DNA from 3 places in the Methylobacterium sp. A54F genome. Region 1 is predicted to be linked to each of the others. Evidence: predicted binding sites of a transcription regulator. Region 1 holds the regulator's gene; each other region holds the start of a gene.
What was found. Region 1 encodes PhoB, which activates phosphate uptake and scavenging genes when phosphate is short. Its sites were predicted from a motif close to TGTCATNNANCTGTCAT; they were not measured.
Positions count from the first base shown of each region.

Region 2: the regulator PhoB is predicted to act here: its motif matches at 6,266-6,282, upstream of ppk2 (polyphosphate kinase 2).
Region 3: the regulator PhoB is predicted to act here: its motif matches at 7,348-7,364, upstream of ACLBXP_RS11710 (UDP-2,3-diacylglucosamine diphosphatase).

Region 1 covers NZ_JBKFBF010000001.1:385,917-396,319, reverse strand. The annotation lists gene ACLBXP_RS01950 (flavin-containing monooxygenase) at 1-926, shown strand, start outside; gene ACLBXP_RS01945 (TFIIS helical bundle-like domain containing protein) at 1,006-1,134, shown strand; gene ACLBXP_RS01940 (patatin-like phospholipase family protein) at 1,200-2,387, opposite strand; gene ACLBXP_RS01935 (GcrA family cell cycle regulator) at 2,755-3,294, shown strand; gene phoB (phosphate regulon transcriptional regulator PhoB) at 3,345-4,046, opposite strand; gene phoU (phosphate signaling complex protein PhoU) at 4,075-4,788, opposite strand; gene pstB (phosphate ABC transporter ATP-binding protein PstB) at 4,821-5,639, opposite strand; gene pstA (phosphate ABC transporter permease PstA) at 5,675-6,571, opposite strand; gene pstC (phosphate ABC transporter permease subunit PstC) at 6,583-7,557, opposite strand; gene pstS (phosphate ABC transporter substrate-binding protein PstS) at 7,699-8,739, opposite strand; gene ACLBXP_RS01900 (hypothetical protein) at 8,920-9,264, shown strand; gene ACLBXP_RS01895 (hypothetical protein) at 9,298-9,504, opposite strand; gene recN (DNA repair protein RecN) at 9,636-10,403, opposite strand, start outside.
Region 2 covers NZ_JBKFBF010000003.1:253,957-264,359, reverse strand. The annotation lists gene ACLBXP_RS07530 (calcium-binding protein) at 1-240, shown strand, start outside; gene ACLBXP_RS07525 (hypothetical protein) at 283-678, opposite strand; gene ACLBXP_RS07520 (MucR family transcriptional regulator) at 879-1,322, opposite strand; tRNA gene ACLBXP_RS07515 (tRNA-Gln) at 1,644-1,717, shown strand; gene ACLBXP_RS07510 (hypothetical protein) at 1,806-2,228, shown strand; gene ACLBXP_RS07505 (hypothetical protein) at 2,267-2,497, shown strand; gene ACLBXP_RS07500 (hypothetical protein) at 2,534-2,716, opposite strand; gene ACLBXP_RS07495 (PilZ domain-containing protein) at 2,939-3,190, opposite strand; gene ACLBXP_RS07490 (hypothetical protein) at 3,491-3,718, shown strand; gene ACLBXP_RS07485 (5'/3'-nucleotidase SurE) at 3,824-6,211, opposite strand; gene ppk2 (polyphosphate kinase 2) at 6,474-7,388, shown strand; gene ACLBXP_RS07475 (carbohydrate porin) at 7,514-8,965, shown strand; gene arsH (arsenical resistance protein ArsH) at 9,190-9,936, opposite strand; gene ACLBXP_RS07465 (ArsR/SmtB family transcription factor) at 9,987-10,346, shown strand; partial or broken gene ACLBXP_RS07460 (MFS transporter) at 10,401-10,403, shown strand, end outside.
Region 3 covers NZ_JBKFBF010000006.1:91,778-102,180, forward strand. The annotation lists gene ACLBXP_RS11675 (phosphoenolpyruvate carboxylase) at 1-184, opposite strand, end outside; gene sucD (succinate--CoA ligase subunit alpha) at 333-1,223, opposite strand; gene ACLBXP_RS11685 (malate--CoA ligase subunit beta) at 1,244-2,422, opposite strand; gene fchA (methenyltetrahydrofolate cyclohydrolase) at 2,843-3,469, opposite strand; gene ACLBXP_RS11695 (NADP-dependent methylenetetrahydromethanopterin/methylenetetrahydrofolate dehydrogenase) at 3,481-4,341, opposite strand; gene ACLBXP_RS11700 (D-2-hydroxyacid dehydrogenase) at 4,476-5,420, opposite strand; gene ACLBXP_RS11705 (aminotransferase class V-fold PLP-dependent enzyme) at 5,528-6,736, opposite strand; gene ACLBXP_RS11710 (UDP-2,3-diacylglucosamine diphosphatase) at 7,412-8,260, shown strand; gene ACLBXP_RS11715 (glycosyltransferase family 4 protein) at 8,257-9,336, shown strand; gene ACLBXP_RS11720 (ribonuclease HII) at 9,396-9,998, shown strand; gene ACLBXP_RS11725 (PA0069 family radical SAM protein) at 9,985-10,403, opposite strand, start outside.

The sequences.
Region 1 (10,403 bases):
GGGCGAGCGCGGTGCAGTTCGTGCCGGAGATCGCGCCCGAGACCGCGCACCTCACCCTCTTCCAGCGCACCCCGCCCTGGGTGATGCCGAAGCACGACCGGGCGATCACCGAGCGGGAGAAGGCCGCCTACCGGGACCGGCCGCTGGCGCGGCGCCTCAACCGGCTCCGGCTGTTCTGGCTCCACGAAATCCGCGCCTTTCTCGGCTTCACCAAGGTCTCGAAGCTCACCGGGCAGGCCGAGGGGCTGGCCCGGCGCCACCTCGCCAAGGCCGTGCCGGACCGGGCCCTGCGGAACAAGCTGACGCCGCGCTACCGCCTCGGCTGCAAGCGCGTGCTGATCTCGGACGACTACTACCCCGCCCTGCAGCGCGCGAACGTCACGGTCGAGACGGGCGGGATCGCCCGCATCGCGCCGGACCGCGTGGTCATGGCGGATGGGACGGAGCACCCCGTGGACGTGCTGATCTACGGCACGGGCTTCGACGTGACCGGCAGCTTCGTGCGCACGCGCCTCACCGGCCGCGGCGGCCTCACCCTGTCCGAGGCCTGGCGCGACGGCATGGGCGCCTACCAGGGCATCACGGTCTCGGGCTTCCCGAACGCCTTCTTCCTGCTCGGTCCGAACACCGGCCTCGGCCACAACTCGGTGATCATGATGATCGAGGCCCAGGTCGAGCACGTCCTCGGCTGCCTGAAGGCGATGCGCCGGCGGGGCTGGACGAGCCTGGAGGTCAAGCCCGAGGCGCAGGCCCGCTTCCTCCAGCGCATCCGGGACCGGATGACCGACAGCATCTGGCAGGCCGGCGGCTGCACGAGCTGGTACCTCGACGCGCAGGGGCGCAACACCACGCTCTGGCCGGACTCGGTCATCGCCTACCGGCGCTCGGCCCGCCGGGTCCGTCTCGCGGACTACCGGGCCGCCTGAACGGAACGGGTCAAACGCCTCGCCCGTTGGTTCGGCAAAGCTGCGCCGTGCCCGGCGCCGCCCTGCGCGCGAGGACACCATGAGCCTGATCGGACGCATCGTCACCAAGCTGCTCGGCAACGAGAACCGCCCCCTCGACCGGGATGACCGCAACGCGAGTTCGAGCACGCCCATCGGGCGCCTCGTCACCAAGATCCTGCGCAAGTAGGCCCGCGGGCGCGAGCCGGGCCAGCCTCGGGTCCGGCTCGCCGCGCCCCGTCGCGGCGGTCCGCCCTACTGCGCCACGTTGGCGATGGCGGCCTTCACCACCGGCGCCACGGGGATCGTGTGTTCCCAGAACGCGCCCAGGCGCGCCTTGTCGTAGCCGGCTTGGTAAAGGCTGCGCATGTAGGCCGTGTCGAAGCCGCGGGCGGTGCTCGTCGTCGGGGCGCGCTCGTCGATGTAGGTCAGGTTGAAGCCGATGCCGTTCGCCCGGGTGAAGGCGTAGGTGGTGGCCAGCGCCGCGCGGCTCCGGGCGCGGCTGCCCGTGGTGAAGGAGCGCTCGACGATCGAGAGCGTGTTGTTGCGCGTCACGTCGAATTCCGGCTCCAGGCGGCCGTTGATCACGACGTAGATGTTGGCCCGCCCGTTGGTGCGCAGGCGCCCGTCCCGCAGCAGGAACGACTGCGGCAGGGTGAAGACCGGGGTGACCACCGAGCCGTCGACGTGGAGTTCCTGGAACGCGCTCGGGCCCGCGCTCACGTCGATCAGCTGCGGCGGGAACACCGCCGGGATGCTCGCCGAGGCTGTGAGCACGTCGCGGAAGAGATCGACCGCGTTCGGCGCGCCGCTCGCCGCGATCGCGCCCATGTTCCAGATCACCGCGCGCTGCGAGTCGAGGTTCGTGGTGACGACGAGGAGGCGCCGGCCCTTCGCGTGCTCGGCCGCCACGGCCGCGAGGAGGTCCGGCGTGACGTAGCGGCCGATCAGGTCGCGCAGGCGTCCGTCGCCGAACAGGCCGGAGCCGAACAGCACGTTGGCGAGGCTCGGCGCCTGCACCAGGGTCTCGGCGACGCCGCTCGTGTAGATGTCCGTCAGGTAGGAATCGTAGGCCGGGCCCAGGAAGGCGAAGGGCGCGATGAGGGCGCCCGTGCTGACGCCGGAGACCAGCGAGAACTCGGGGCGCGTGCCCGAGGCCGTCCAGCCGTTGAGGACGCCCGCGCCGTAGGCCCCGTCGCCGCCGCCGCCCGAGAGGGCGAGATACGAAAAGCCCTTGCGCTGCGCCTCCGGTCGTCCCGCCATCTCCGTGAAGGTTTCGGCCGAGGCGTCCGAGAAGGCGCGCGCGTTGGGGATGCCCGGCACGCTCGCGTAGGCCGCCTGCTCGGCGCTGTAGGGCGTGCGCGGCAGCGACGAGCAGGCGGCCAGCGGGCCTGCCGCGCAGAGCGCGAGGAACCCGCGCATCCATCCGATCCGACGCGACATCGCCAGGGTCCCAATCGCTCAAGCTTGCGGGCGCTCATGCCCAGAACGAGCTTGGCCATTGTACCGTTCCGGCGCCAACGCTGCAACGCGCAGTCGCATCCCGAGTGGTGCCGGAATGCCACGATGGCGGCCGGCCATTGCCGGTGGAAACCGGACGGGCCCCGGCGCGGTGTGGAGCGTGGGCGCTTGCATCGGCGGCGAGCCGTCCTGTAGGTTCTGACCGTCGCCGTGGGGTCCACCCGTGGCGGCCATCATCAGTGGCGTGAATCGATGTGCTTCCCACCGGCCGGCCCGCTCGCGCGGATCGATGCTTGCCGGATGAGGAGACGCGTTCGCGTCGCGGCATGATCGTTGGGCGGAGGGGGTGATGATCGAAGCGAGCCTGAGCTGGACGGACGAACGCGTCGAGCTGCTGCGCCGGCTCTGGGAAGAGGGCCAGAGCGCGAGCAAGATCGCAGCCCAGCTCGGCGGCGTCACGCGCAACGCCGTGATCGGCAAGGTCCACCGCCTGGGTCTCGCGGGCCGCGTGAAGCCGGGGGCCGAGGCCGCCGGGGGGCGTCGCCGCGGTCGCGAGGACGAGGCCGAGGTCGCCGCCGTCGAGGTCGTCGAGAGCGAGATGCCGGAGCCCGTGGCGACGATCACCGCGCACCGGCCAACCCCGGACTTCCCGCCCGCCCCGCCGGCCGCGGCCGAGCCCGTGGCCCTCGCCGTCTCCGAGCGGGTGACCATCATGGATCTGCGCGAGTCGATGTGCCGTTGGCCGATGGGCGATCCGACGACGCCGGAATTCCGCTTCTGCGGCGCCCGCTCGATCACGGGCCTGCCCTACTGCACGCATCACGCCCAGATCGCCTACCAGCCCGCGGCCGAGCGCAAGCGCGACCGTCGCGTCGCGGGCTTCCGGTAAGGGTTTCGGCGCCTCCCCTTCCCCGCGCCGCGGGGAAGGACGGCAGTGCCTCACGCCGCTCCCGAGAACATCTCGTCGAAGGAGTAGCCCGAGCCCCGCACCGTGCGGATCGGATCGGACTGGCGCGGGCGGTTGATGGCCTTGCGCAGGCGCCCGACATGGACGTCGACGGTGCGCTCGTCGATGTAGACGTCGTGGCCCCAGACGCCGTCGAGGAGCTGCTCGCGGGAAAAGACCCGGCCAGGGCTCTGCATCAGGAATTCGAGGAGCTTGAACTCGGTCGGTCCGAGATGGATCTCGCGGCCCGAGCGGCGGATCCGGTGGCTCACCCGGTCGAGCTCGATGTCGCCGGCCACCAGGAGGCTCGCCACGTGGGCCGGCTTGGCGCGGCGCAGCAGGGCCCGGACCCGGGCGAGAAGCTCCGGCACCGAGAATGGCTTCACGATGTAGTCGTCGGCGCCGGTGCCGAGGCCCCGCACCCGGTCCCCCTCCTCGCCGCGGGCCGTGAGCATGATGATCGGCAGGCGCTCGCTCTCCCGCCGCGCCCGGATGCGCCGGCACAGCTCGATCCCCGAGAGGCCCGGCAGCATCCAGTCGAGGAGGATCAGGTCCGGCAGCTGCTCGCGCAGGAGCACGTCCGCCTCGTCGCCCCGCACGGCGCTGTCCACCGTGAAGCCCTCGGCTTCGAGGTTGTAGCGGAGGAGGAGGGTCAAGGCCTCCTCGTCCTCCACGATCAGGATCCGGGTACTCATGCGCGCGGTCGTCGTGTCCGAGGGCGCCTCACGCCTGCGGCGTGACGGTCGCGTAGTTCGAGGCGTCGTTCTTGGGCCGGTCGCCGGCCACCGTCTCGCCGGTGGCGAGATAGTGGATCGTCTCGGCGATGTTGGTGGTGTGGTCGCCGATGCGCTCGACGTTCTTGGCGCAGAACAGGAGGTGCGTGCAGAACGAGATGTTGCGCGGATCCTCCATCATGTAGGTCAGGAGCTCGCGGAACAGGGAGTTGTAGAGGGCGTCGATCGCCCCGTCGCGCTCCCACACGTCGTGCGCGGCCGTGGTGTCCCGGCTCGCGTAGGCGTCGAGCACGTCCTTGAGCTGCTCCTGCACGAGGTCGCTCATGTGCTGGACGCCGACGACGATCTTCTGGGCCTGCGGCTGGTCGCTGATCGCCACGACGCGCTTGGCGATGTTCTTGGCGAGGTCGCCGATGCGCTCCAGGTCGCCCGAGACGCGGATCGCCGAGATGGTCTCCCGCAGGTCGATGGCAAGCGGCTGGCGGCGGGCGATGAGCAGCACCGCCCCCTCCTCGATCTGGCGCTGGAGCACGTCGAGGCGCTTGTCGGCCGCGATCACGGCCTGGGCGAGGACGCTGTCCCGGCGCACCAGCGCGTCGGTGGCGTCGGTCATCATCTTCTCGGCCACGCCGCCCATCTCGGAGATCGAGCGGCGCAGGTCGTCGAGGTCGGCATCGTAGGATTTGACGATGTGGTCGGGCATCCGGTCGGCTCCTCGCTCAACCTCGGGCTGGATCAGCCGAAGCGGCCGGTGATGTAGTCCTGGGTCTGGCGCTTCGTCGGGTTCATGAAGATGCGGTTCGTCGGCCCGAACTCGACCAGCTCGCCGAGGTACATGAAGGCGGTGAACTGCGAGATGCGGGCCGCCTGCTGCATGTTGTGGGTCACGATGGCGATGGTGAACTCGGAGCGGAGCTGCTCGATCAGCTCCTCGATGCGCCCCGTCGAGATCGGGTCGAGGGCCGAGGTCGGCTCGTCGAACAGGATCACCTCCGGGCGCTGGGCCACCGTGCGGGCGATGCAGAGGCGCTGCTGCTGGCCGCCCGACAGGCCGGTGCCCGGCTGCTTGAGCTTGTCCTTCACCTCATCCCACAGCGCGGCCTTGCGAAGCGATTCCTCGACGCGCCGGTCGAGCTCGGCCTTGGGCAGGCGCTCGTAGAGGCGCAGACCGAAGGCGACATTGTCGTAGATCGACATCGGGAAGGGCGTGGGCTTCTGGAAGACCATGCCGACACGGGCGCGCAGTTCGTTGAGGTCGACCTTCGGGTCGAGGATGTTCTGCCCGTCGAGGAGGATCTGCCCCTCGGCGCGCTGCTCGGGGTAGAGGCTGTAGATCCGGTTGAAGGTGCGCAGCAGCGTCGACTTCCCGCAGCCCGAGGGCCCGATCAGCGCGGTCACCTGCCGGTCGTGGAAGTCGAGGTTGATGCCCTTCAGGCCGTGGAAGCCGCCGTAGTAGAAGTTCAGGTCCTTCACGGCGATGCGCACGGGAGCGCCCTCGTCGGCATGAGTATTGGCGCCGATGGGCGGGGCCGTCATGGTCGGGGCGGCACTCATGGGAGCACTCATGGGGGACGTCCTTTGCGGGGCCTTCAGCGCGCGCGCTGGGGCTTGATCACGAGGCGGGCGACGATCGAGAGAGCGAGGATCGTCACGGTGATGAGGAGGGCGCCGGCCCAGGCGAGGCCCTGCCAGTTCGGATAGGGCGACAGCGCGAACTGGTAGATCATCACCGGCAGGTTCGGGACGCCGCCGAGCAGGTTGGCGTTGAACCACGAGTTGTTGTTGAGCGCGGTGAACAGGAGCGGCGCCGTCTCGCCGGCGATGCGGGCGAGCGCCAGGATGATGCCGGTGACGACGCCCGCCGAGGCGGCGCGCCAGGTGACGCTCATGATCACCCGCGACGGCGGGGCGCCGAGGGCGGCGCCGGCCTCGCGCAGGGTGCCGGGCACGAGGCGGAGCATGTCCTCGGTGGTGCGCACGATCACGGGCGTCGCGATGATGGCGAGCGCCACGCCGCCGGCCCAGCCCGAGTAGGTCCCCATCGGCCGCACCATCAGGGTGTAGACGAACAGACCGATCAGGATGGAGGGGGCCGAGAGCAGGATGTCGTTGAGGAAGCGGATGACGTCGGCGAGGCGTGAGCCGCGCCCGTACTCGGCGAGGTAGGTGCCCGCCATCAGACCGATCGGGGTGGCCACCAGGATGCCGATCGCGGTGAGCACGAGGCTCCCCAGGATCGCGTTGGCGATGCCGCCGCCCTCGCTGCCGGGGCCGGGCGTGGGCTGGGTGAACAGGGTCGGCGAGAAGCCCCGGATCCCCTCGACGATCAGCATCAGGAGGATCGAGCCGAGCACCACCGCGCCGAGGACCGTCGCGACGAGGCAGGCGGTGCGCAGCACGCGGTCGGCGACGCGGCGGGACGGCCGGACGCGGCCGCCGCTGCGGCGGGGCGCGTCCACGGTCGCGAGGGGGGAGCGTGCGTCCATGGTCGCGGACCTCAGGCGGCCTTGACGCGGCGCGTCAGCAGGCGGGCGATGATAAGGACGAAGAAGGTGATGACGAACAGGATGCTGCCGAGCGCCATCAGGGCGTTGAGCTGCAGCCCGTCGGCCTCGTTGAACTCGTTGGCGATGCGGGACGCGATGGTCGAGCCCGGATCGAAGATCGAGGCCGAGAGCCGGTTGGCGTTGCCGATCACGAAGGTCACCGCCATGGTCTCGCCGAGCGCGCGGCCGAGACCCAGCATGATCGCGCCGATGATCGCCACGGAGGCCTGCGGCACCAGCACGTGGCGCACCACCTCCCAGGTGGTGCAGCCGATGCCGAAGGCGCTCTCGCGCAGCATGGTCGGGATCTGGTCGAGCATGTCGCGGGTGATCGAGGCCACGAAGGGCACGATCATGATGGCGAGGATGATGCCGGCGGTGAGCACGCCGACGCCCGAGGGCACGCGGGCGTAGAGCAGGGTGCCGACCACCGGCAGGCCCTCGACGAGATTCGAGGTCGGCACCTGCACGAAGCGGGCGAACAGGGGGGCGAAGATGAACAGGCCCCACATGCCGTAGATGATGCTCGGCACGGCGGCGAGGAGCTCGATCGTCATGGCGACGGGCTTGCGGGCCCAGCCGGGGCAGAGCTGCGTCAGGTAGACCGCGATGCCGAGCGAGACCGGCACGCCGATGACGAGGGCGATGACCGCGGAGGCCACCGTGCCGATGATGGCCACGAGGGCACCGTACTGCTCGTTGCCGACGTTCCAGGCGCTGGAGGTGAGGAAGCCGAAGCCGAATTCCCGGAAGGCCGGCCAGCCGCCGTAGACGATCGAGCCGAGGATGCCGGCGAGCATCAGGAGGACGATCAGCGCCGAGCCGTAGGCAGCGCCCCGGAACAGGGTGTCGAAGCCTCGGCCCGGTCCCCGCCGGGCCGGCGTGGCGGTGCGCGCGAGCGCGATCTGCTCAGTCAAGGCGGTCATCCGCTGTTCTCTTCACCGGGAGGGCGTGTAGCGCGCGGCAGGTCCCGACGCGAGCGGGGAGCGGTTCTTCGCGGGGTGGGGCGGGCCCTCGCACGGAGGACCCGCCCCGGTGCCGTCAACGGCGACCGGGCGTTTGCCGGCTCACATGTTCAGGACGGGCTTGCCGTCCTTGCCCTTCACCTGCTTCCACTCCTCGTGGATCTGGCCCACGACCGCGTCGGGGAGCGGCACGTAGTCGAGTTCGCTCGCGAGCTTGTCGCCGTTCTTGTAGGCCCAATCGAAGAACTTCAGCACCTCGGCGCTCTTGGCCGCGTCCGCCGGGTCCTTGTGGACGAGGATGAAGGTCGCCGCGGTGATCGGCCAGGCGTCGTCGCCGGTCTGGTTGGTCAGCGAGATGCCGAAGCCCGGCGCACTCTTCCAGTCGGCGCTGGCGGCGGCGGCCTGGAACGCCTTGTCGTCCGGCTGCGGGTACTTGCCGGCCTTGTTCTGCAGGAGCGCGTAGCCGAGCTTGTTCTGCTTGGCATAGGCCGACTCGACGTAGCCGATGGCGTTCGGCACCTGCTTGACGGTGGCGGTGACGCCCTCGTTGCCCTTGCCGCCCTGACCGGCCGGCCAGGAGATCGTCGTCGCCGCGCCGAACTCCTTCTTCCAAGGCTCGGAGACCTGGGAGAGGTAGGTCGTGAAGATGTTCGTCGTGCCTGAGGCGTCCGAGCGGTAGACGGGGGTGATGGTGGCGTCGGGCAGCTTCACGCCCTGGTTGAGGGCGGCGATCTTCGGATCCGACCACTTGGTGACCTTGCCGGCGTAGATGTCGGCCAGCACCTCACCGGTGAGCTTCAGCGTGCCCGGCTCCAGGCCCGCGATGTTCACGACGGGCACGACGCCGCCCATCACGGTCGGGAACTGCACGAGGCCGTCCTTCTCCAGGGCCGGTCCCTTCAGGGGCGCGTCGGTGGCGCCGAAATCGACGGTCTTGGCCTGGATCTGCTTGATGCCGCCGCCGGAGCCGATCGACTGGTAGTTGAGGCCCGTGCCGGTATCCTTGCGGTAGGCTTCCGCCCACTTCGAGTAGACCGGGAATGGGAAGGTCGCACCGGCGCCCGTGATGTCGGCGGCGAGGGCGGGCCAGGCGATCTGGGCCGTCGCGAGCCCGAGGGCGAGCGCGTAGGTAAAGCGTTTCACATGCGTCTCCGTTGCTGTCGGGCGCTGGCACGGCCGCCCTCGGGCGGCGCGCGGCGCCGCGCTGGCGGCCAGCGCCCGGATAGCGTCCCGACGATGCGCGTCTATGACGGAGACATGACAGGCGCGTGACAGGCCGCGCCCACAAACTGCGGTTGTGCAATCCCGCCCATGCGATCGGCGATGGAAGTCGGCATGGCACGGTTTGGCGGGCTCGCGCGTTTCATGCCTTTCCGGCCTCCCGCGCGGGGCCGGATGAAGGTCAGAACCGTGCAGCACGACACAGTCGCTCCGCCCGCGAGTGCGGACAACCCGGACGAGGCCAGTTTCAGGGCCCTGCATGCCGAGCGGGAGGAGCTTGAGCGGAGTCTCGCGCTCGCCCAGGCCCGGCAGCGTTTCATCCACGATGCCGCCGAGGTCGAGAAGGCCCGGGATGCGGAGGTGGCACTTCTGCGCGACCTCGATCGGGTGCTCACGCAGATTCGGGCGGCCGAGTACAAGCGCCGTCCGGGCGCGCGGCGCTGGTAAGGCGCGGCGCAGGTTCGAAGTCGTCCGCCGCCTTCAGCCGGCTCGGCGCAGGTCGCGCTCCTTGTGGCGCAGGCGCAGGAGCAGCTCGACCTGGACATCGGGGATCGGCTCCCGATCGACGCCGTCCTCGTAGATCGAGCGCAGGGCGAGGCCGAGGTGGCGCGTGTCGAGGTTCAGGCCAGAGCCGGCCAGGTCCTGCGCACCATCCGTCGCGTCACGATCGATCCCGGCGTGATCCATCGTCTCCTCCCCCCGTGAGAACGATCAACGGCACACCCGAATCGATGGTGGCGCGTCGTTTGGCGACTCTCCCCCAGGTTGGTTAACGAACGATTACGGTTAAGCTTTCGGTAGGGTTACCGAGAACTTCCTCAGGCATCCGCGGCCTGGAGCAGGCGCGCGGCGGCGGCCCGGGCCTCGTCGGTGACCGTGGCCCCCGCGAGCATGCGGGCGATCTCCTCCCGGCGCGCCTCGACGGGGAGCGTGGACACCCGGGTCGCCACGCGGTCGCTGCCCTTCAAGGGGGCCTTGGCAATCAGGAAGTGGGTCGCGGCGCGGGCGGCGACCTGGGGCGCATGGGTCACCGCCACCACCTGGACGGTGGCGGCGAGGCGCGCGAGGCGCGCGCCGATCGCATCCGCCACCGCGCCGCCGACGCCGGTATCGATCTCGTCGAAGATCAGGGTCGGGGCCGAACCCTTGTCGGCGAGGACCACCTTGAGGGCGAGCATGAAGCGGGACAGCTCGCCGCCCGAGGCCACCTTCATCATGGGTCCCGGCCGGGTGCCCGGGTTGGTCTGCGCCCAGAACTCGACGCGGTCGACGCCGGCCGCGTCGCGGGACTCCGGGTCCGTCACGATCTCGGTGATGAAGCGGGCGCGCTCCAGCTTCAGCGGCGGAAGCTCCGCCTTCACGGCGGCGTCGAGCGCCTTGGCGGCCCGCCGGCGCCCGTCGCTGAGCTTGGCCGCCGCCTTGCCGAAGGCCGCCTCCGCCCCGGCGAGGTCGGCTTCGAGCCCGGCCAGCGCCTCCTCGCCGGCGTCGATCGCGGCGACGTCGGCGACGTAGCGCTCGCGGAGGGCCGCGAGCGAATCGGCCGGCACGTCGTACTTGCGAGAGGCGGCGCGCAGGGCGAAGAGGCG
Region 2 (10,403 bases), on a different contig from region 1:
GGCAACGACGTGCTCTCGGGCGACCTCGGCGCGGATCGCTTCGTGTTCGGAGCGAATTCCGGCGCCGACCTGATCCTCGGCTTCAGCCAGGCGCAGGGCGACCGCCTCGTGCTCGGCGGCCAGACCTACACGCTCGGAAGCGCCGCCAACGGCGACGCCCTGCTCACGCTGTCGGGCGGCGGCACGGTGCAACTCGCAGGCGTGCAGGCCAGCGCCGTCACGGCCGCCGCCTTCGCCTGAGCCCGGATCCGGGCGGTCGCCTCGGCCGTCCCGCGGGGGCCTTCAGGCCGGGCGGGGCGTCGTCGCGGCGGCCTGGAGCGCCTGCGCGCAGGCGGCGGCCTGTTCGGGCGGGAAGGTCAGGACGAGCTGCGCGCCCCCGAGCAGGGTCGGCAGCAGCACCGGCAGGCCGGTCGCGTTCAGGATTCCGGTCTGCCACTGCACCACGGGCAGGTGCGCGTCCCGGATGGCGCTGCCCTCGGGGGGCCGCGGGTTGCCGGGGGCGCAGAGGGCGCTCGCGGCCAGCAGCGCGACCCCGAGCTCGGCCGCCTGGGCGGGCTCGATCTCGACGGGGATCGCCCGCGCGCCGATGGTGATGCGGATGCGCGGCGCGTGCGCGCCCATCTCCACGCCGAAGCTCGGCGGGGCGCCGGCTCCGCTCGGGGCGCCAGGATCACTCACCACGATCACTCACGGAGGCGGCCTCTCCTTGCTGCGGGCTTCGCGGGCGCGGCCGTCGGTCCCGGGATCGGGACCGGCGGCCGCGTCGGGCGAGCGGGGTCACGCGACGTCCGTGCCACAACCCGCGCCCTGCCTCCAGCCCGGACGCGTCCGGCCCTGGAGGCGCAGGCCCGCGGAGACCGGGCGTCCGGCGCGGGCCGTCAGGCGGCGTCGCGGGTCCGCTCGGCCTGGCCGCCGACGCGGCCGAGGCCGATCGCCTTGGCCAGGGCGGAGCGCTGGGCCGCGTAGCCCGGGGCGACCATCGGGTAGTCGGCCGGCAGGCCGTAGCGCTCGCGGTAGCTGCGCGGATCGAGGCCGTGCACGCCGAGATGGCGCTTCAGGGTCTTGTAGCTCCGGCCGTCGACGAAGCTGACCAGCCCCTCGCGGGTGACGGAGCGGCGGATCTCGGCCGGCGTCGGCTTCTCGACCGGCTCGGCCGGCGCCGGGACCGGCTCCCCGGTGAGGCCCGCGAGCGCGCCGTGCACGCTGCGGATGAGGACCGGCAGATCAGCGACCGGGACGGGATTGTTCGACACGTAGGCAGCGACGATCTCGCCGGTCAGCTCGGCCAATTCGGGGTTCAGCCCCTGGTTTTCTTCTGTCATCATCCATTTCCGATTACACGCCCCCGGAGCCACAGATTGCATTTCGGGCCCCGAGATCAAGGGCGTACGGCGACTATGCAGTGCAGCCCACCTCGGATGTATACGCATATCGCCCTCGACGGACCGCGTCCCGCGGCGGCGGATGGACGCGGCGGCCCGGCCCCAGGCATCGCGAGCGGCGCCGGAATCGCGAGGCCTCGGGCCGGTTGACGGGGCGGGGCTTTCAGCCTATCCCGTGCGCCTCCGGCCGATCCGCCCCTCCGGGGGCTCATGGCCCGGAAGCCACGGACGCCAAATCCGTGAATGGCCGCAAGGGCTTGTTGGGGGATAGTTTAACGGTAGAACAGTGGACTCTGACTCCTCTAGTCCAGGTTCGAATCCTGGTCCCCCAGCCACTTGATACCCTTAAGCCTTTCCGACCTCCTCCCAGAACATCCAGGCTACCGGCATTGCCGCTCGTCCCGACGCGAAGGAACCCCTGACGTGCGGGCGCGGGTGCTGATCGTTGCCCTCCTCCTGGCCCTGTCCGCGGCCCCCGCGGCGGCCGCCGGACAGGATCCGCCGGACGAGGCGATCGAGCGCGGGGTCGGTGCGTTCGCGGCGACCGTCCGGCGCGGGTCGGTGGCCGAGGTGCGCCGGCGGATCCAGGATTGCTGGGACCAGCTCGCCCGCGCGCCGCGCGACCTGCAGGGCGCCTTCTACTGCGCGGCGCTGAATTTCGCGGCGGAGGCGTTCGACAAGCGGGCCGCCGCGACCTTCGGCGCCGGCCCGGAAGTCTCCCTCGACGATGCGCGCGTGAACGCGCGGCGCGCGCTGAGCGCCGCCGGCATCTCGCCCACGAGCGCGGCCGGGATCATCGAGGTGATCCGGGAGCGGTCGATCGCGGCGACCGCGCGGCACTTCTGAGCGGTGCGGCCGGCGCTGCCCTCACCGGCGGGGGCGCCGTGAGGCCCGGCGGACGACCGCCGCGCTGTGTCCACTACGTCGGCTTCCGGGACGATCGCTACTGGAACGCCTTCCGGATCTTCGGCGGCCCGCGGGTCATCCACCGGCGCTGGGACTTCTACGCGACCCGCGACGTCGGGCCCGACGACGTGGTGATCTTCGCGGAGGGGGACGAGACCCAGCCCCTGGCCGAGCGCAACGCCAGCGACATCGACGAGCGCTGGCTCTGAGGACGCCCGCGCGCCCGCACGGGGATCGTCCGGCCGTCAGGCGTCCGCCGGCACGGCCGAGTCGAGGAGGCGGTGCACCTGCGCGTCGCGCCGCGCCTGACGGAGGATGATCCGGGCGGCCGCGCGCGCGTTCGCGGCCCGGAGGTCGGCGTGCGGGCCTCCGTCGCGCCGCGCGCGCCAGGACAGGGCCCGGAACCAGTTCGCATTCGCAGCAGCCACGGATCGACGTTCAGCAAACGACCAGTGACCCGTCGGCCGGTTGGCAGCGAGCGTCGACATCGAGACAATCCGATTTGGATGATTCGCCTACGGCGATTGATCGAATGCGGAATGACACCGGCGTCTGAATTTGTAAACGGGAAAATCTACAAAAACGAGCGATCAGTCCGGGCGCGAGTACTGAGCCCTCGCCTCGCATGATTGAAGAGGCTCCCGCTTCGTCTACACCGCGAAGGTAACGCCCAGGCAGTGCGCAGTGCGTCGGGCAACCGTGCAGGGCCGGTCGAGACCCGCGCGCTCGATGGTCAGCCGGAAGGTCTCCGGAATGCCAGCGGTCGTCCGGACCTCGAGCAGCGCGCCCTCGCCGGAGATGTTGCGAACGAGGCAGTCGACGGGTTCGGGCTCATCCTGCAACCACAACTCTCCGATGCGAAACAGATCCGCACGCGGAACGCGACGACGCTCTGCCCTCATGGTCGATCCCCAGCCCGAATGACCGAAAATTCACTGACTCGTCTTGGGGGGCGCCCATCTCGATCCACGATCACATCTGACTTTTCGCCAGATCACGGACGAGACCGCACCCTTCACTGTCCTTCCATAGCTGGACAGACATTAATCAATCTTCAAGAAACGCAATCCAGAATAGAAATTGCAGGGGTTGCGGTTGTTTCTCCTCCCTCTGGAACGACTGCTTTGGCGTCTCGAACCCGGCATTCTCGAATGCCAGGGCTCCTTCGCCGCCCCTGCGACCCGAACCCGAGTTGGCGGCCGATGGCTCCCCGCCCGAACATGGTCACCGCCCTTCAGGAGCGACCGCGCCCGAGCGCGTGGACGTTCCGTGCCACGCAAGGCCTCGGCGTCCTCCTCGTGATCCTCGTGCTCGACGCGGCCGTCCTCGATTGGCGCATGTGCCGCGAGGTGCAGGCCGGTTCCAGGCAGCTGCACCACGGCGTGACGCAGGCGATCACGGTCCTCAGGCTCCGGGTGGGCTGGTGGTGATCGTCCCGCGCGCCTGAGCCCGCGCCGTCCGGATCGGCCCGCCCGGAACGACGAAGCCCCGCAGCCTCTCGGCCACGGGGCTCCTCGGTTTCCGCAGCGAGGGGCTCAGGCGAGGTAGCCCGCCCCCGTACCGAAGGTCGGCTGCGTCACGCCCGAGAGCTCCACCGTGCCGCCGCCGGAGAGCGTCAGCAGGGCGTTGCCGCTGGCGGCCGTCCCCACCGTGTAGGTCTGGCCCTGGAGGTCGAGGCGGTCGCCCTGGCCCTGGCTGAAGCCGAGGATCAGGTCGCGGCCCGAGTTCTGGCCGAACACGTAGCGGTCGGCCCCGAGGTCGCCCGACAGCACGTCGTCGCCGAGGTCGCCGGAGAGCACGTCGTCCCCCTGCCCCCCGAACAGCGTGTCGGCGCCCTGGCCGCCGTAGAGGCTGTCGGCGCCCTGGCCCCCGAGCAGCAGGTCCGCGCCGAGGTTGCCGAACACGAGGTCGTTGCCGCGGTCGCCGGACAGGCGGTCGTCGCCGAGGTCTCCCTGCACCCGGTCATCGCCCTGCCCGCCATAGGCCGCGTCCCCGCCCTGGCCGCCGTAGAGCGTGTCCGCCCCCTGGTTGCCGAACAGCAGGTCGCGGCCCTGGTTGCCGAACACGAGGTCGTTGCCCGCGCCCCCCGAGAGCGCGTTGTCGAGGCCGTTGCCCGTGACGGTGTTGTTGCCGGTCCCCGCCGTCAGGTCGGCGTTCTCGACCGTGCCCGGCAGGCGCAGGGCGCCGAAGCCCGCATAGGCGGCGGTGTCGATGGAAGCCGTCCCGGCCGCGGCCGTGAGGGCCGCCGGCACGCTCACGTCGATGCGGCGGCCGCCGGTCGCCGGGTCCGTGACGGCCGTGTAGCCGGCGCCCGGCGTGCCGTAGGGCGTGCCGACGAGGGCCGCGAGCCGGTCGTAGGCGGCGGCGTCGGTGCTCGCGTAGCTGCCGTCGATGGGGCTGATCGTGATGCGCCCGGCCGCGAAGGCCGTGGCTTCCGCGTTGGGGTCGCTGCTCGCCACGGCGCCCGTCGTGGTGAACCGCGCCTGGCTGGCGCTGCCCGCGACCGACAGGTCGGCGTCGGTGCCCCGGTCGATGGTGGTGAAGGCGTAGCGCGCCTCGCTCGCGCCGGTGGGCACGTTGACGCTGAGGCCGATGCCCGCCGGCAGGAGGGTCGCGGCGCCGCCCCGGGTGGCCTGGAGGTTCGCCACGAGCTTGCCGACGAAATCCGCCGCCGTGGCGAAGTCCGCGCCGCTGCCGCTCGCGGCGGTGAGCGCGATCGAGGGGATGCCGTAGTTGAACAGGGCGGTGGCGGCCGCCGCGACGGTGGCCGAATGGTTGGCGTTCTCGATGCCGACGGCGCGGCCCTGGTCGGCGCCCACCACCACGAGGTCCGGGCGCGGCATGGCCTGCAAGAGCCCCTGGGGGTCGAGGGCCACGGAAACCAGGGAGGCCGGCGTCGCGTTGCCCGCGTAGCTGCGCGCGTCGTAGGTGGTGATCGTCACCGGGTTGAGGAACAGGGCCGAGCCGACCCCGCTCTGGTCCGTCGTCGGGGCCAGGATCGTCACCCCGTAGCCGCGCGCCAGCAGGGCGTCCCGGGTGGCGTTGAGGCCGGGGGCGCCGATGCCGTCCTCGTTGATCAGCAGGACGTTGAGCGGGCCGCCCGCCGGGGCGGTTCCGGCGAGGTCGACCCCCGACAGGCGCGCCGCGAGGGCGTCGCGCGCGGCCGCCGTCGCGCCGAAGTTCCCGTCGACCGGCGAGACCGTGATCCGGTTGGCGAGGAACTGCGCCCCCTCCGCGGTCGCGCTGCCCGACGGGCTGGTGTTCGGGACGAAGCCCTCCGCGTAGGTCCCGTCCGCCTGCCGGGCATACGGGAAGGCGCTGCTCGATTCCGGGGTCACCTGCGTCACCGCCACGCCCGCCAGCGTGGCGGCGCCCGGCACGTTGATGGACAGGGCCTGGCCGGCGGGCAGAAGCGGCGCGCCGGCCTGCCGGGCCGCCGCGAGGCGGGCGACGAGGTCCGTCGTGAAGGTCGCCGCGTTGGCGAAGGCGGCGTCGTAGCTGCCGCCGGCCGATCCCGCCGAGACGGCAATGGCCGGCACGCCCTCGAACAGGCCCTGCAGCGCCCCGTTGACGGTGCCCGAGATGGTTTCGCTGGTGCCGATGTTCTCGCCCCGGTTCGTGCCGGAGATCACGAGGTCCGGAGCGGCGCCCCCGAACAGGCTCGGGCCGAGCACGTCGAGCCCGACGAGGGCGGCCGTCGCCGGGCGCCCGTCCACGTAGAAGTTGCCCGGGGCGAAGGGCGTGATCGCGATCGGCCCCGCGAGCGCCGCCGCGCCGCCGAGCGAGCTGCCCTGGGCGCTCTGGTTCACCGCCGGGGCGACGATGCGGACGTTGTTCCCCGCCGCGACCAGCGCGTTGTAGAGCGTCTGGATGCCGGGCGCGTTGTAGCCGTCGTCGTTCGTCAGGACGATGTTGAGAGCCATGGAGCGAGCCTCCGCCACGCAATTCGACTTACCTGTAGGCGGTAAATTTCTCGCGCGACGGATTAATGACAGGCCCGAATACGTTCGCGCGGGCGCGAATACCTTTGCCGGCTTCGCGGCGGGGCGCGGCGCACCGCCTCCGCCGGGTCCCCACCCCTCGGTCTCGCCCACAGTCTCAAGGGTGTCATGAGACTCCGCTCTGATGCCCGCGCGAGGGCCCGGGCGAGGACGTCCGAGGGACAGGCCCCGGGGGAAGAGTGCGATGCCCGAGGACGAGAGCGGCGGCGAGGCCGCGATGCTGGCGGCGATCCGCCGGGAGCTGATCGACAGCTACGACGAGGAGCTCGAGCAGAACCTGGAGGAGGAGCGCCTCGCGCGGCTCGACGGGGGCGGCAGCGGCCACGGCCTCGACCGCGGGCTCTACTTCCGCGAGCTGCTGCGCCTGCAGCACGAGCTCGTCCGCCTGCAGGACTGGGTGCAGCACCGCGGCCTGCGGGTGGTGATCCTGTTCGAGGGGCGCGACTCGGCCGGCAAGGGCGGCGTCATCAAGCGCATCACCCAGCGCCTCAACCCCCGCGTCTGCCGCGTCGCGGCGCTGCCCGCCCCGAGCGAGCGCGAGCGCACGCAATGGTACTTCCAGCGCTACGTGGCCCACCTGCCGGCCGCGGGCGAGATCGTGCTGTTCGACCGGTCCTGGTACAACCGGGCCGGCGTCGAGCGCGTGATGGGCTTCTGCTCCGAGGCCGAGGTGGAGGAGTTCTTCCGATCCGTGCCCGAATTCGAGCGGATGCTGGTGCGCTCCGGCATCGTGCTGCTGAAATACTGGTTCTCGATCACCGACGCCGAGCAGGCGCTGCGCTTCCACATGCGGATCGCGGACCCGCTGAAGCAGTGGAAGCTCTCGCCGATGGACGTGGAATCGCGCCGCCGCTGGGAGGACTACACCCGGGCCAAGGAGGAGATGCTGGCCCGCACCCACATCCCCGAGGCGCCCTGGTGGGTGGTCGAGGCCGTAGACAAGAAGCGGGCGCGGCTCAACTGCATCAGCCATCTCCTGGCACAGATCCCCTACGGCGAGGTCGCCCATCCGCCCGTGCACCTGCCCGACCGGGTCCGCCACGACGACTACATCCGCGCGCCGGTGCCGGCGGAGCTGATCGTGCCGGCCCGCTACTGAGCGGGGCCGCGCCACGGCCGGCCGCCGGCGCGCCGGCCGTGCCGCATCCCGCCCGCCCGGGGGCGCTCGCAGGCCCGATCGCGCGGCTCGCCGCGCTGCTGATCCTCGCCTTGCAGATCCTCGCCTTGCAGATCCTGGCGGGGGCGCCGGCCGCCGCCCAGGGGCTGCTGCCGCTGACGGGCGCGGGCGGCGACCCGCAGACCGCTGTGGCGCAGTCGCAGACCTCCGACCAGGTCTCGGTGACGATCGGCACCTCGATCCAGTCCTCCCTCGGCCCCTACGGCGACCCGTTCGGCCTGCGGGCCTACTTGGCGCAGCGCGGCGTCACCTACGTCCTCACCTACATCGGCGAGGGGCTCGGCAACGTCTCCGGGGGCCTGCGCCGCGGCGCCACCTACGGGGGGCGCCTCGACGCCTCGCTCGACGTCGACCTCGACCGGCTGGCGGGGCTGTCCGGCGCCCGCTTCCACACCGACGTCTTCCAGATCCACGGCCACGGCATGTCGCGGGCCTACGTGAACAACCTGACGACGGTCTCGGGCATCGAGGCCCTGCCGGCGACCCGGCTGTTCGAATTGTGGGTGGAGCAGCGCCTCCTCGACGACAAGCTTTCCGTGAAGGTCGGCCAGGTCTCCGCCGACACCGAGTTCGCCATCGCCCAGTCGGCGGTGGTGTTCCTCAACGCCGGCTTCGGCTGGCCGAACATCGGCGCCGTGGTGCTGCCGAGCGGCGGGCCGATCTACCCCCTCGCGACCCCGGCGGTGCGGGTGAAGTGGGTGCCGACCGAGGCCCTCTCCTTCCAGGTGGGCCTGTTCAACGGCGATCCGGCGGGCGTGCCGGCCCAGGGCGACACCACGGACCCGCAGCGGCGCAACCGCACCGGCACGAGCTTCCGGGTGAACGACCCCGCCCTCCTGATCGGCGAGGTCGCCTACGCCTACGCGGGCCTGCCCTTCGCCGAGGTTTTGCCCTTCGCCGAGGGCCTGTCCTTCGGCGAGGGCCTGCCCGGCACCGCGACGCTGGGCGCCTGGCATCATTTCGGCCGCTTCGACAGCCCGCGGCTCGACAGCGTCGGCGGCCGCCTCCTCGCCGACCCGGAGGCCAGCGGCATCGCCCGGCGCTTCCGCGGCGACAGCGGGATCTACGCCATCCTCGACCAGACGCTCTACCGGGAGCCCGGCGCTCCCGAGCGGGGCGCCTCGGCCTTCCTGCGCCTCTCGGGCGTGCCGGGCGACCGCAACCTGATCGACCTCTACGTGGATGCCGGCATCGCCTACAAGGGCCTGCTGCCGGGCCGCCCGAACGACACGGCGGCCCTCGGGGTCATCCACTCCCGCATCGGCCCGGCCGCGCGGGCCTTCGACCGCGACGCGATCCGCCTCGGCAGCGGCACGGGGCCGATCCGGAGCAGCGAGACGGTGATCGAGGCGACCTACCAGGCCGAGGTGGTGCCGGGCTTCACGGTGCAGCCCGACCTCCAGTACGTGATGCGCCCGGGCGGCGGCCTCGCGGACGCGAACGGCCGCCGCCTGCGCAACGCCACGGTGCTGGGGCTGCGGGCGACGGTCAACTATTAGGAGATGCCGCGTCTTAACCGAAGCCATGGGCGGCTCGCGACCCGTGGCGCGCCGCGGGATGGTCCGCTTCGAGGCGCTGGGTGAAGCAGAGAAGCACGACTGCTATGGGGTGGATTTCTGCCGGTCCGCTCTCGAAGCGATTGAATGCCAAAGCGGCCGTGGCTAACCATGCACGATGGGCGACTGTTCAAGAGTCGCCATGGGTGTGCTCCTCGGGTTGAACCTCAGCGCTTCACAAAGCCAATGTCGGCGGCCACTGCGCTCAGCCGCTCCGGCTCGCGCTCCTTCCGCTCGCTGTAGCGATCGACCAGGTAGTCGGCCCGATCGCGGGTCAGGAGCGTGAACTTCATCAGCTCCTCACACACGTCCACGACGCGCTCATAGAGCGGCCCCGGCTTCATCCGGCCGGCGTCGTCGAACTCCTTGTAGGCCATTGGCACCGACGACTGGTTCGGGATGGTGATCATCCGCATCCAGCGGCCGAGCAGGCGCAGGCTGTTCACCGCGTTGAAGCTCTGCGACCCGCCAGAGACCTGCATCACGGCAAGGGTGCGCCCCTGGGTCGGCCGGACGGAGCCCTCGGACAGGGGCAGCCAGTCGACCTGGCTCTTCATCACGCCGGTCATGTTGCCGTGCCGTTCGGGACTGACCCAGACCTGCCCCTCGGACCAGATCGACAGCATCCGCAGCTCCTGCACCTTCGGGTGGTCGGCGGTGCTGTCGTCCGGCAGCGGTAGGCCGTGCGCGTCGTAGATCCGCACCTCGCCGCCCATCGCCTCCAGCAGGCGCGCTGCCTCGTAGGCCAGGAACCGGCTGAACGAGCGCTCCCGGAGCGAGCCGTAGAGGATCAGGAAGCGCGGTGCGTGAGTGAACGCCGCCGGCACCTGCAACTGCTCGGTGGTCGGTACCTCGAAGTGCGCCTCGCTCAGGTTCGGCAAGCCATCGGTGAAGGGCTGGGCGGGCTTGTCCAAGGATCAGCTTTCTTGTACGTTCAAACGATAATTTGAAGATTGTAGCGAAAATGGACGAACCGCAAGCCCTCGCAGCGTTCGCGGCTCTCGCCCAGGAGCATCGCCTACGCCTGGTGCGGTCGCTCGTGACCGCCGGCCCGGACGGCATGGCCTCGGGCGTGCTGGCCGAGGCGGTCGGCGTCTCCGCCGCCGCCGTGTCCCATCACCTCAAGGAACTGAGCCGCGCCGGGCTGGTCGCCTCGCGGCGTGAGGGCCGCTCGATTATCTACAGCGCCGCCTACCCTGTTCTGTCCGACCTGATCGCCTTCCTCATGCGCGACTGCTGTCAGGGCCGCCCGGAAGTCTGTGCCCCGGCGATGGCCGCACTGGCCAACTGCTGTCCCCCAAACGGAGAGACTGTCCGTACCTGAGATGTTCGACGTCGTGATCTACCACAACCCCAAGTGCGGCACGTCCCGCAACAGCTG
Region 3 (10,403 bases), on a different contig from region 1:
AGTCCGAGATGTTGGCGCGGCCGTGCAGCACGGCCTCCAGCTCCGGCTCGTGCCGGCGGGCGACGTCGAGCAGGGCGTGGAACAGGATGTCGAGGGCCTCCGCGGCCGAGGTGCCGGTGATGACCGGCGGCGCGAAGGCGGTGTCGGCGGCGTGGCCCGGCGAGGCGTGTAGGGTCAGGGTCATCGAACGGCTCCCGCGACATGGCGCGACGGGACCCCCCTCCCCGTTGCGGGGAGGAGGCAGGAGGCGGCGGCGGCGGGAGGGCGGCGAACCCGCCGGCAGCGCCCCGGGCCCCCTCTCGGGCGAGAGGGGACGGACGGGTCGAGGCGGCTCAGGCCGCGCGCTTCAGCACCTCGGCGACGGTGTCGCCGAAGGAGCCCGGATCCGGCGCCACGGTGAGCCCGTAGGAGCGCATGATCTCGGCCTTCTCGGCGGCGCTGTCGCCGGTGGCGGAGATGATGGCGCCGGCATGGCCCATGCGGCGGCCCTTCGGGGCGGTCAGCCCGGCCACGAAGCCGATGACGGGCTTCGTCATGTTCTCCTTGATCCAGGCCGAGGCCTCGGCCTCCTGCGGGCCGCCGATCTCGCCGATCATCAGCACCGCGTGCGTGTCGGGGTCCTGCTCGAACAGGGTGAGGTGGTCGAGGAAGGACGAGCCGTTGATCGGGTCGCCGCCGATGCCGACCGAGGTCGAGATGCCGATGCCGTGGGCCTTCATCTGCGAGGCGGCCTCGTAGCCGAGCGTCCCGGAGCGCGAGATCACGCCGACATTGCCCTTGAGGTAGATGTGGCCGGGCATGATCCCGAGCATCGACTTGCCGGGCGAGATGATGCCGGCGCAGTTCGGGCCGACCACCATCGAGCGGCGGTCCTTGGGGTAGCGCATCAGGTAGCGCTTCACCCGCATCATGTCCTGGGCCGGGATGCCGTCGGTGATGGAGCAGATCAGCCGCAGCCCGGCATCGGCCGCCTCCATGATGGCGTCCGCCGCGAAGGGCGGGGCCACGAAGGTGATCGAGGTGGTGGCGCCGGTCTCGCGCACCGCGTCCTTCACGGTGTTGAACACCGGCACGCCCACGTGGGTCTTGCCGCCCTTGCCGGGGGTGACGCCGCCGACGACGTTCGAGCCGTAGGCGATCATCTCCTTGGCGTGGAAGGTGCCCTTATCGCCCGTGATGCCCTGGACGATGATCGGGGTCTTCTCGTCGATCAGAATGCTCATGACGCGTCTCTCCCCGGATCTCAGCTGTGGGCCTTGGCGCCGTCGCAGGCCTCGACGGCCTTGCGCGCGGCCTCCGACAGGGTCTCGGCCGTGATGAGGTCGAGCCCGCTCTCGGAGAGGATCTTCTGCCCGGCCTCCACGTTCGTGCCGGCGAGGCGCACCACCAGCGGCACGTCGATCTCCACCTCGCGCGCCGCCTTCACGACGCCCTCGGCCACCCAGTCGCAGCGGTTGATGCCCGCGAAGATGTTGACGAGGATCGCCTTCACGTTGCGGTCGGAGAGCACCAGCCGGAAGGCGGTGGCGACCCGGTCCGGCGAGGCGCCGCCGCCGACGTCGAGGAAGTTCGCCGGCTCGCCGCCCGCGTGCTTGATCATGTCCATGGTCGCCATGGCGAGGCCGGCGCCGTTGACGATGCAGCCGATCTCGCCCTCGAGGCCAATGTAGCTGAGGTTGTGCTCGGCGGCCTGGGCCTCGCGGGGGTCCCCCTGGGAGGGGTCGTGCATGTCCGCGATGTTGCGGCGACGGAACATGGCGTTGTCGTCGAAGCTCATCTTGGCGTCGAGCGCCAGCACCCGGTCGTCCTTGGTGACGACGAGGGGGTTGATCTCCAGCATGGTGCCGTCGCAGTCGCGGAACGCCCGGTAGGCGTTCATGATCGTCTTCACGGCGGCCGAGACCTGCTTGATGTTGAGGCCGAGCTGGAAGGCGATCTCGCGGGCCTGGAACTGCTGCAGGCCGACCGCCGGCTCCACCACCACCTGGATCAGGGCCTCGGGCTCGCTCGCGGCGATCTCCTCGATGTCCATGCCGCCGCGCTGGCTCGCGATGACGCGGACGCGCTCGGCCTTCCGGTCGAGGACGTAGCCGAGGTACAATTCCCGCTCGAACGGGTCGGCGGTCTCGACGTAGACCCGCTGGACGGGCTTGCCGTCGGCGCCGGTCTGGATCGTGACGAGGCGCTTGCCGAGGAGGTCCTTGGCGGCGTCGCGTACCTCGTTGTAGGTGCGGCAGAGCTTGATCCCGCCGGCCTTGCCGCGGGCGCCCGCGTGGATCTGCGCCTTCACGGCCCAGAACGAGCCGCCGAGCTCGGTGGCGGCGTAGACCGCCTGGTCGGGGCTGAAGGCGACGGCGCCCTTCGGCACGGCGACGCCGAAGCTCGCGAGCAGCTCTTTGGCTTGATACTCGTGAACGTCCATCTGAGACCTCCTTGGCGTTTCCCCGATTGGTCTACTCCCAAAATTTAGTTCTCGGGAGACGCGGCGCCGTTCATATTTTTTTGCATTCTCGTTGAGTTCGCCTTGAGGGCGGGGAATGCATTGTGACGTCGTATTGTGCGCCGCAGCATTATTATCAATACAGACGGGCTGGACTTGCGGTTGCTGCGAGGACGCGGCGGCATCGCCTGGACAAAGCCCGGCGAGCGGCGGCCGTCTCGGGCGATCCACCCGTCCTCGATCTCATCCTGAGGTGCTGCGGAGCAGCCTCGAAGGAGGGCTCCAGGGACCGCGCTCGATCTGGAGGCCTCCTTCGAGGGCCGCGGGCGCGGTCGCCTCAGGATGAGGTCGTGGGTCGGATCCACGCCGCGCGGGCGCAGCGGGCTCCGGATTCACGATCGCTCAGGTCACCTTGGCCTTCACGACCTCGTAGGTCTTCTCGTTCAGCGGGCCCGCATCGCCCAGGAGCGTCTCGAGCTCCCTCAGGCGCTCGTCCGCGAAGGCGCGGTCGTCGAGGCCCTTGGCGTTGACGTAGACGTTCAGCGCCGCGCTGCGCAGGCCCGCATGGGCCGAGAGCACGGCGACGCCGGCATCCGAGATGACGTTGAGGTTGCCCTTGTCGGCCACCACCTCGGCGAGGTCGATCACCGCCCGGCAGGCCCGGCAGCAGGCGAGCGGCACGTCGGTGGCCGTCCTGAGGGCGGTCTGGATGCGCTCCGCCCGCACGGCCTTCTCGTCGTCGTTCGCCTTGGGCAGGCCGTAGGCGCCCATCACCGCGTCGAAGGCCGCGACGTCGTCGGCGATCATGCCCGTGAGCTGGTGGCGCAGGTCCTCGGACTTGGCGAGGATCTCCTTCAGCTCGCCCTCGACCTCGACGTACTTCTTCTTGCCGATGGTGAGGTTGCACACCATCGACACCAGCGCGGCGCCCATGGCGCCCGAGATGGCGGCGGCACCGCCGCCGCCGGGGGTCGGGGCCGCGCTCGCGAGCCCGTCGAGGAACGCCTTGATGGTCTCGGTCTCGGCCATGTGGGTCCTCCTCAGGCCATCTTCTTCGCGAGGGCGTAGATCTCCTCGGCGTCGAGCACCTGCTCGGTGTTGTCGAAGAGCTGGCCGACGCAGGCGCGGTGCAGCTTCAGCTTCAGGCCGCCGATGCCGAGGGCCCCGAACACGTGCTTGCCGTGCCGCTCCTTGCCCTTGTCCATCGCCTCGATGCCGCCGAAGCCGAGGGGCGGCTGGGCGTTGTAGTCGGCGATGAACTCGATGCTCGGCTCGTTCTTCCAGGCGTCCTCGGAGAGGAGCTCGATGCCGATGGCGCCGGCGGAGAAGATCAGGTTCTGGCCCTTCACGAGGGCGGCCCGCGAGGGGGCGTCGGGGGTCGCGGCGGCCTTGACGTTCACCTTGAAGCGCTTGTTCACGGCGTCAGCCGCGGCCTGCGCGCGGTCCTGCTGGCGGGCGGCGAGGATGACCTCGGCGCCCTCGCCGGCGAGGAGCGCGGCCGAGCGCATGCCGACCGGGCCCGTGCCGGCCAGCACCACGGCCTTCTTGCCCTGGAGCGAGCCCGCGGCCTTCGCGACCAGGGCGACGCCCGCGGCCGCGGTGGTGTTCGAGCCGTTCGAGTCGAGCATGGTCGAGACCCGGAAGGGCCCGAAGAAGCGCTTCTTGACCGCCGCCAGCACGGCCTCGCCCGCCGCCATGTTGCCGCCGCCGACGAAGATCGCGGTCGACTTCTTTTCCGAGCCGCCGCGGGTGTAGATCGTGCCGTCGACGAGGGCGCCGACGTTCTCGGGCGTCACGTTGCCGTAGCCGGTGATGTGGTCGGCGCCGCCGTCGTAGCCGACGACGGTGTCGAACACGCTCGGCACCGGATCCGTGTCGAAGAGGAACAGCAGCTTCTTCATGGAGTCACCTTCCGTCCGCGCGTCGGGCGCGGTTTCGCGTTTCCTCGGACGGGGCCCGCCTCGGGCGCCCGCCTCCCGGTCTCTCGATGCGCCAACCCCGGGCGGGTTCCCGCCGCGGGAGCCGGCCGGGGCCTTCAGCCCTCGACGACGTTCTGGGGCTTGCCCGCCACGTAGGCCTCGACGTTGTCGACGAGCTGGTCGGCGAGGATCTGCATCGCCTCCTTGCTCGCCCAGGCCACGTGCGGGGTCACGATCAGGTTCGGCAGGTCGGCGTCGCACAGGATGTTGCCGTTCTTCGGCGGCTCCTGGGCGACCACGTCGAAGCCGGCGCCGGCGATGGTGCCGTCCTTGAGCGCCTCGAGCAGCGCCGCCTCGTCCACGAGGCCGCCGCGGGCGGTGTTGATCAGGATGGCGGAGCTCTTCATCCGCTTCAGCTCGTCGCGGCCGATCATGTTCTTGGTGTCGGGCGTCAGGGGAACGTGCAGCGTGATCACGTCCGACTGGGTCAGCACCGTCTCGAAGTCCACGAGGCCGTCCTGCGGGAAGACGTCGAAGGCCAGCACCTTCATGCCCAGCGCCTCCGCGCGCTTGGCGATCGACTTGCCGAGCGCCCCGTAGCCGACGATGCCCAGCGTCGAGCCGGCGATGTCGTAGATCGGGTAGTCGAAGTAGCAGAACTGCGTGGACTTGTTCCAATCGCCCCGGCGCACCGAGTTCGCGTAGGGCACGATCGCCCGCCGCAGGGCGAACATCAGCCCGACCACGTGCTCGGGCACGGTGTTGAAGGCATAGTTGCGGATGTTGACGACCGTGATGCCCTGCGCCTTGGCGGCGGCCTTGTCGACCACGTCCGTGCCGGTGGCGGCCACCGCGATCAGCTTCAGGTCGGGGAGCTTCGCCAGGGTGTCGGCCCGCATCGGGACCTTGTTGATGAGCGCGATCTCGGCGCCCTTCAGGCGCTCGACGATCTCCTCGGGCGTCCAGGTCGACTCGTACTCCACGTACTCGTGCGGGAAGTTGAATTCGCGCACCTTCGCGTCGAGCGATTCCCGGTCGAGGAACACGATCTTCTTCGTCATGGAGACCCTCTTCGCCGATCCGGCCTGTGATGGACGCGTGGTGTCGGGGCTCCCCGCCGGCCTCGGCGGGGTGCGGGGCCGGCCCGGGCGGGCCGGCCCCGATCCGCTCAGGACTTCGAGAGCGGGTTCTCGCGCAGGTAGCTCGAGGCCGCGGCGACGCCGGAGCCGGGGGTGACCTGCACGCCGTTGTCGAGCATCGACATCTCCGCGCCCGCGATGGCGCCGAGGAGCGACAGCTCGTTCAGGTCGCCGACGTGGCCGATGCGGAACACCTTGCCGGCAACTTCCGACAGGCCCGCGCCGAGGGCGAGGTTGTAGCGGACGTAGGCGTGCTTGATGATCTTGGCGGCATCGACGCCCTCCGGCACGACGATCGTCGTGACGGTATCGGAGTTCCACTTGGGCTCCTTGGCGCAGGTCTTCAGGCCCCAGGCGGCCACGGCCTGGCGGGTCGCCTCGCCGAGGACGTGGTGGCGGTGGTAGACGTTCTCGAGCCCCTCCTCGAACAGGCAGGCCAGGGCCTCGCGCAGGCCGTAGAGGAGCGGCAGCGGCGGCGTGTAGGGGAAGTAGCCGCCCGGGTTCGCCTTCAGCTGGTCGGCGTAGTCGAAGTAGACCTTGGCGAGGCGGTCGTTCTTGCCCGCCTGGCTCTCGGCGGCCTTCAGGCCCTTCGGGCTGATGCAGGCAACGCCGAGGCCGGCCGGCAGCATCAGGCCCTTCTGCGAGCCGGCGATCGCCGCGTCGACCTTCCACTCGTCCGCCTTGAAGGGCAGCGAGCCGATCGAGGACACGCCGTCGACGAAGAGCAGCGCCGGGTGGCCGGCGGCGTCGATCGCCTTGCGCACGGCGCCGATGTCGCTCGTGACGCCCGTGGCGGTCTCGTTGTGGACCACCATGACGGCCTTGATCTCATGGTTCTTGTCGGCGCGCAGCGCCTCCTCGATCCGGTCCGGGTTGGCGCCGGTGCCCCAGGCCTCCTCCTGCACGATCACGTCGAGGCCGAGCCGCTGGGCCATGTCGATCCAGAGGTGGCTGAACTGGCCGAAGCGCGAGGACAGCACCTTGTCGCCGCGCGCGAGCGTGTTGCAGAGCGCCGATTCCCAGATGCCGGTGCCGGAGGCGGGGAACAGGAAGATGGTGCCCTCGGTCGAGCCGAACACCTTCTTGGTGTCCTCGAACAGGGGCTTCGTCAGCGACGGGAAGTCGACCGAGCGGTGGTCCTCGGACTGCACCATCATCGCCCGCAGCACGCGGTCCGGGATGTTGGTGGGGCCCGGCACGAAGAGGTGGTTGCGACCCGGCCGTTTCGTTGCCGCCATGATGTGTATCCTCCGATTGTCCTGGTGCGATGGCCGGCTCCCGTGCCGGCGCATCGGCGTGCTGATGATCCTGAACCGGCGTCGCGCGGCGAGCCGTGATCCGGGGCTGGTCTCTGCGGGCTGGCAGACCGGGGCCGGGGCCGTCGCGGTCGGGGTGGGGCGGCATGGCTGCCGGCTCTTCCGTTCCGCGCGTCGTCCGCCCGCTGATCGAACCAGGGAGCGATGCGGAGCGGCAGGGCGGCGGGGTGCCGCTCGCGGTCGCGGCCCGCTGAGCGGGCCGGTCGCCTCCGAATTGCCGAGTCTTACTCGCGTCGTCTTCCTTGCGTCGGCCGGGCCGCGCATGCAAGCGCGCTCCGCCGGCCATCGACACCTTCCTTGGATGCTTGCCTTGGATGCTTGAACCGTCCCGTCGTCGGCGATCCCGTTGGCCGCTGCCGGCCCCGGGACGTGCCCGGGGGTCTCCTTGGCCACAAGTATGACAATCTTGCCCGCGGAAGGAAAACCGAAAAAACTTGGGCGGAATTCAAAAAATTTGTCTCGCGCCGCAAGGAATTCATGCTGCAGTGCGCAAATCTAACGGCATTGCAGCATCCGCGGGCGGGTCCCGGCCGTGTCATCAAACTGAGACGCGTTTGCGGTTTGCCTGACGGCGACAGACGCCGCCCGGAGACGCTCGTGGCCGATGACACTGACGAGGCCGTTCGGGTCCGGACCCTGTTCCTGTCCGACATGCACCTCGGCACGAAGGGCTGCCAGGCGACCCTCCTGCTGGGCTTCCTCAAGGACTACGACGCGGACGAGATCTACCTCGTCGGCGACATCGTGGACGGCTGGCAGCTGCGCTCGGGCTGGTACTGGCCGCAGGCCCACAACGACGTGGTGCAGAAGCTCCTGCGCAAGGTCCGCAAGGGCTCGCGGCTGATCTACATCCCGGGCAACCACGACGAGTTCTTGCGCGACTACATCGGCACCACCTTCGGGGGCGTCGAGATCGCCGAGAGCTGCATCCACACCGCCGCGGACGGCCGCCGCTACCTCGTGATCCACGGCGACCAGTTCGACATGGTGGTGCGCCATGCCCGCTGGCTCGCCTACCTGGGCGACGGCGCCTACACCCTCGCGCTCTCGGTCAACACCGTCCTCAACCGGGTCCGGCGCCGCCTCGGCCTCGCCTACTGGTCGCTCTCGGCCTGGGCCAAGCTGAAGGTGAAGAACGCCGTCAACTTCATCGGCAAGTTCGAGGAGTTCCTGGCCGCCGAGGCCCGGCGCGTCGGGGCGGACGGGGTGATCTGCGGCCACATCCACCACGCGGCCAACCGCGAGATCGAGGGCCTGCGCTACATCAACACCGGGGACTGGGTGGAATCCTGCACGGCGGTCGTCGAGCACTACGACGGCACCCTGGAGGTGCTCCACTACCCGAGCGTCCTGCGCGCCCGCGCGGCCGCGGAAGCGGCCTCGGAGGGCGAGGCCGCGCGCCGCGCCGAGGCGGCGCCCGAGCCGGGCCGGCGGGCAGTCGCGTGAGGCTCCTCATCGCCACGGATGCCTGGCACCCGCAGGTGAACGGGGTCGTGCGCTCGCTGGAGCACATGGCGGCGGCGGGCGCGGCGCTCGGCTGGGAGACCGTGATCCTCAGCCACCGCGACTTCCGCTCGCTGCCGCTGCCGGGCTATCCCGAGATCCGCCTCGCCCACGCCACCCGCCGGAAGGTGGCGGGGCGCTGGTCCGCCCTCGCGCCGACCCACGTCCACATCGCCACCGAGGGCACGGTGGGCTTCGCGACGCGCCGCCACTGCCTGGCCTCCGGCCGGCCCTTCACGACGAGCTACCACACGCGCTTCCCCGAGTACCTCGCGGCCCGCGCGCCCGTGCCGGAATCCTGGAGCTACGCCTGGCTGCGCCGCTTCCACGGGGCGGCGAGCGGCACCATGGTGAGCACGCCCTCCCTCGAGCGCGACCTCGCGGGCCGCGGCTTCGCGAACCTGATGCGCTGGACCCGCGGCGTCGACACGGAGCTGTTCCGGCCGGCCGCGCCCGGAGCCTCGGCGCCGGCGGAGCTCGCGGGCCTGCCGCGCCCGCTCTTCCTGTTCGTCGGCCGCCTCGCGGTGGAGAAGAACGTCGGGGCGTTCCTCGGCCTCGACCTGCCGGGCACCAAGGTCGTGATCGGCGACGGGCCGGACCGCGCGCGCCTGGAGCGTCTCTATCCGGCGGCCCGCTTCCTCGGCACCCGCACCGGCGCGGGGCTCGCCGCGCTCTACGGCGCCTGCGACGCCTTCGTGTTCCCGAGCCTCACCGACACCTTCGGGATCGTGCTGCTCGAGGCCCTCGCCTGCGGCCTGCCGGTGGCGGCCTATCCCGTGACCGGCCCCCTCGACGTGATCGCCGGCACGGGCGCGGGCGTCCTCGACGCGGACCTGCGCGCGGCCGCCCTCGCCGCTCTCGCGGTCCCGCGGGAACGCTGCCGGGCGGAGGCGCTCCGCTACACCTGGGCCGAGAGCGCGCGGCAGTTCTTCGGCAACATCGCCGTCGCGCACGCCCGGGGCCCGGCGCCGCGCCGCCGCGCCACGGCCGCTCCGCCCGAGACCGTGGGGATCGGCTGACGGTTTGACCCCGCCGCCGCCGGCGCGCAGAGATCGCCCGGACGAGCCCGGGACCCGCCATGCCCCCCTTCGATGCCGCGAGCGCCGCGGCGTACCCCGCCGTGATCGGCTGCGACGAGGTCGGGCGCGGCGCGCTGTGCGGGCCGGTGGTGGTCGCGGCCGTGTGGTTCGACCCCGCCCGGATCCCCGCCGACCTCCTCGCCCGGCTCGACGACAGCAAGCGCGTGAAGGAGGCCGTGCGGGCAGTGCTGACGCCGCTGATCCGCGCGCACGGCCGCGTCGCCGTCGCGGCGGGCTCGCGCGCCCTCGTGGACCGGGTGAACGTGCGCGGCGCGACCCTCGACGCCATGCGCCGGGCCGTGCTGGCCCTGCGCCTCGACGCGACGGTCCTCGTCGACGGGCGCGACGTCGTGCCCGGCCTCGCTCAGCCCTGCCGCGCGGTCGTCGGCGGCGACCGCCTCGTGCCCCAGATCGCCGCGGCCTCCATCGTCGCCAAGACGGTGCGGGACGGCCTGATGCGGCGCCTCGCCGGGCGCTACCCGGATTACGGCTGGGAGCGCAACGTCGGCTACGGCACCGCCGTCCACCTCGCGGGGCTCGCCCGCCTCGGGCGCACGCCCCACCACCGGGTCAGCTTCACCCGGGGCTTCACAGCAGGGTGAGCTGCCCGCCCGGCACCGCGAACGCGCCCGAATCGAGGGTGATCCGCTCGCGGGCATAGCCGAGCCGCGCCTTGGCGAGGCGCATCCGGCGGCCGATCAGCTCGGCGTAGGGGCCCGCTCCGGTCATGCGCCGGCCGAAGGCGGCGTCGTAGGCGCGCCCGCCCCGCGCCTGCCGGACCAGGGACAGGACGTGCGCGCGCCGCCCCGGATAATGCTCGGCCAGCCAGTCGGCCACGAGGTCGTGCAGCTCGTGCGGCAGCCGCAGCAGCACGTGGTTCGCCTCGCGCGCGCCGCAGGCCCGCGCCTCGGCGAGGATCGCCTCGATCTCGTGGTCGTTCAGCGCCGGGATCACGGGGGCGACGATCACCATCACGGGGACGCCTGCCTCGCTCAGCGCCCGGATCG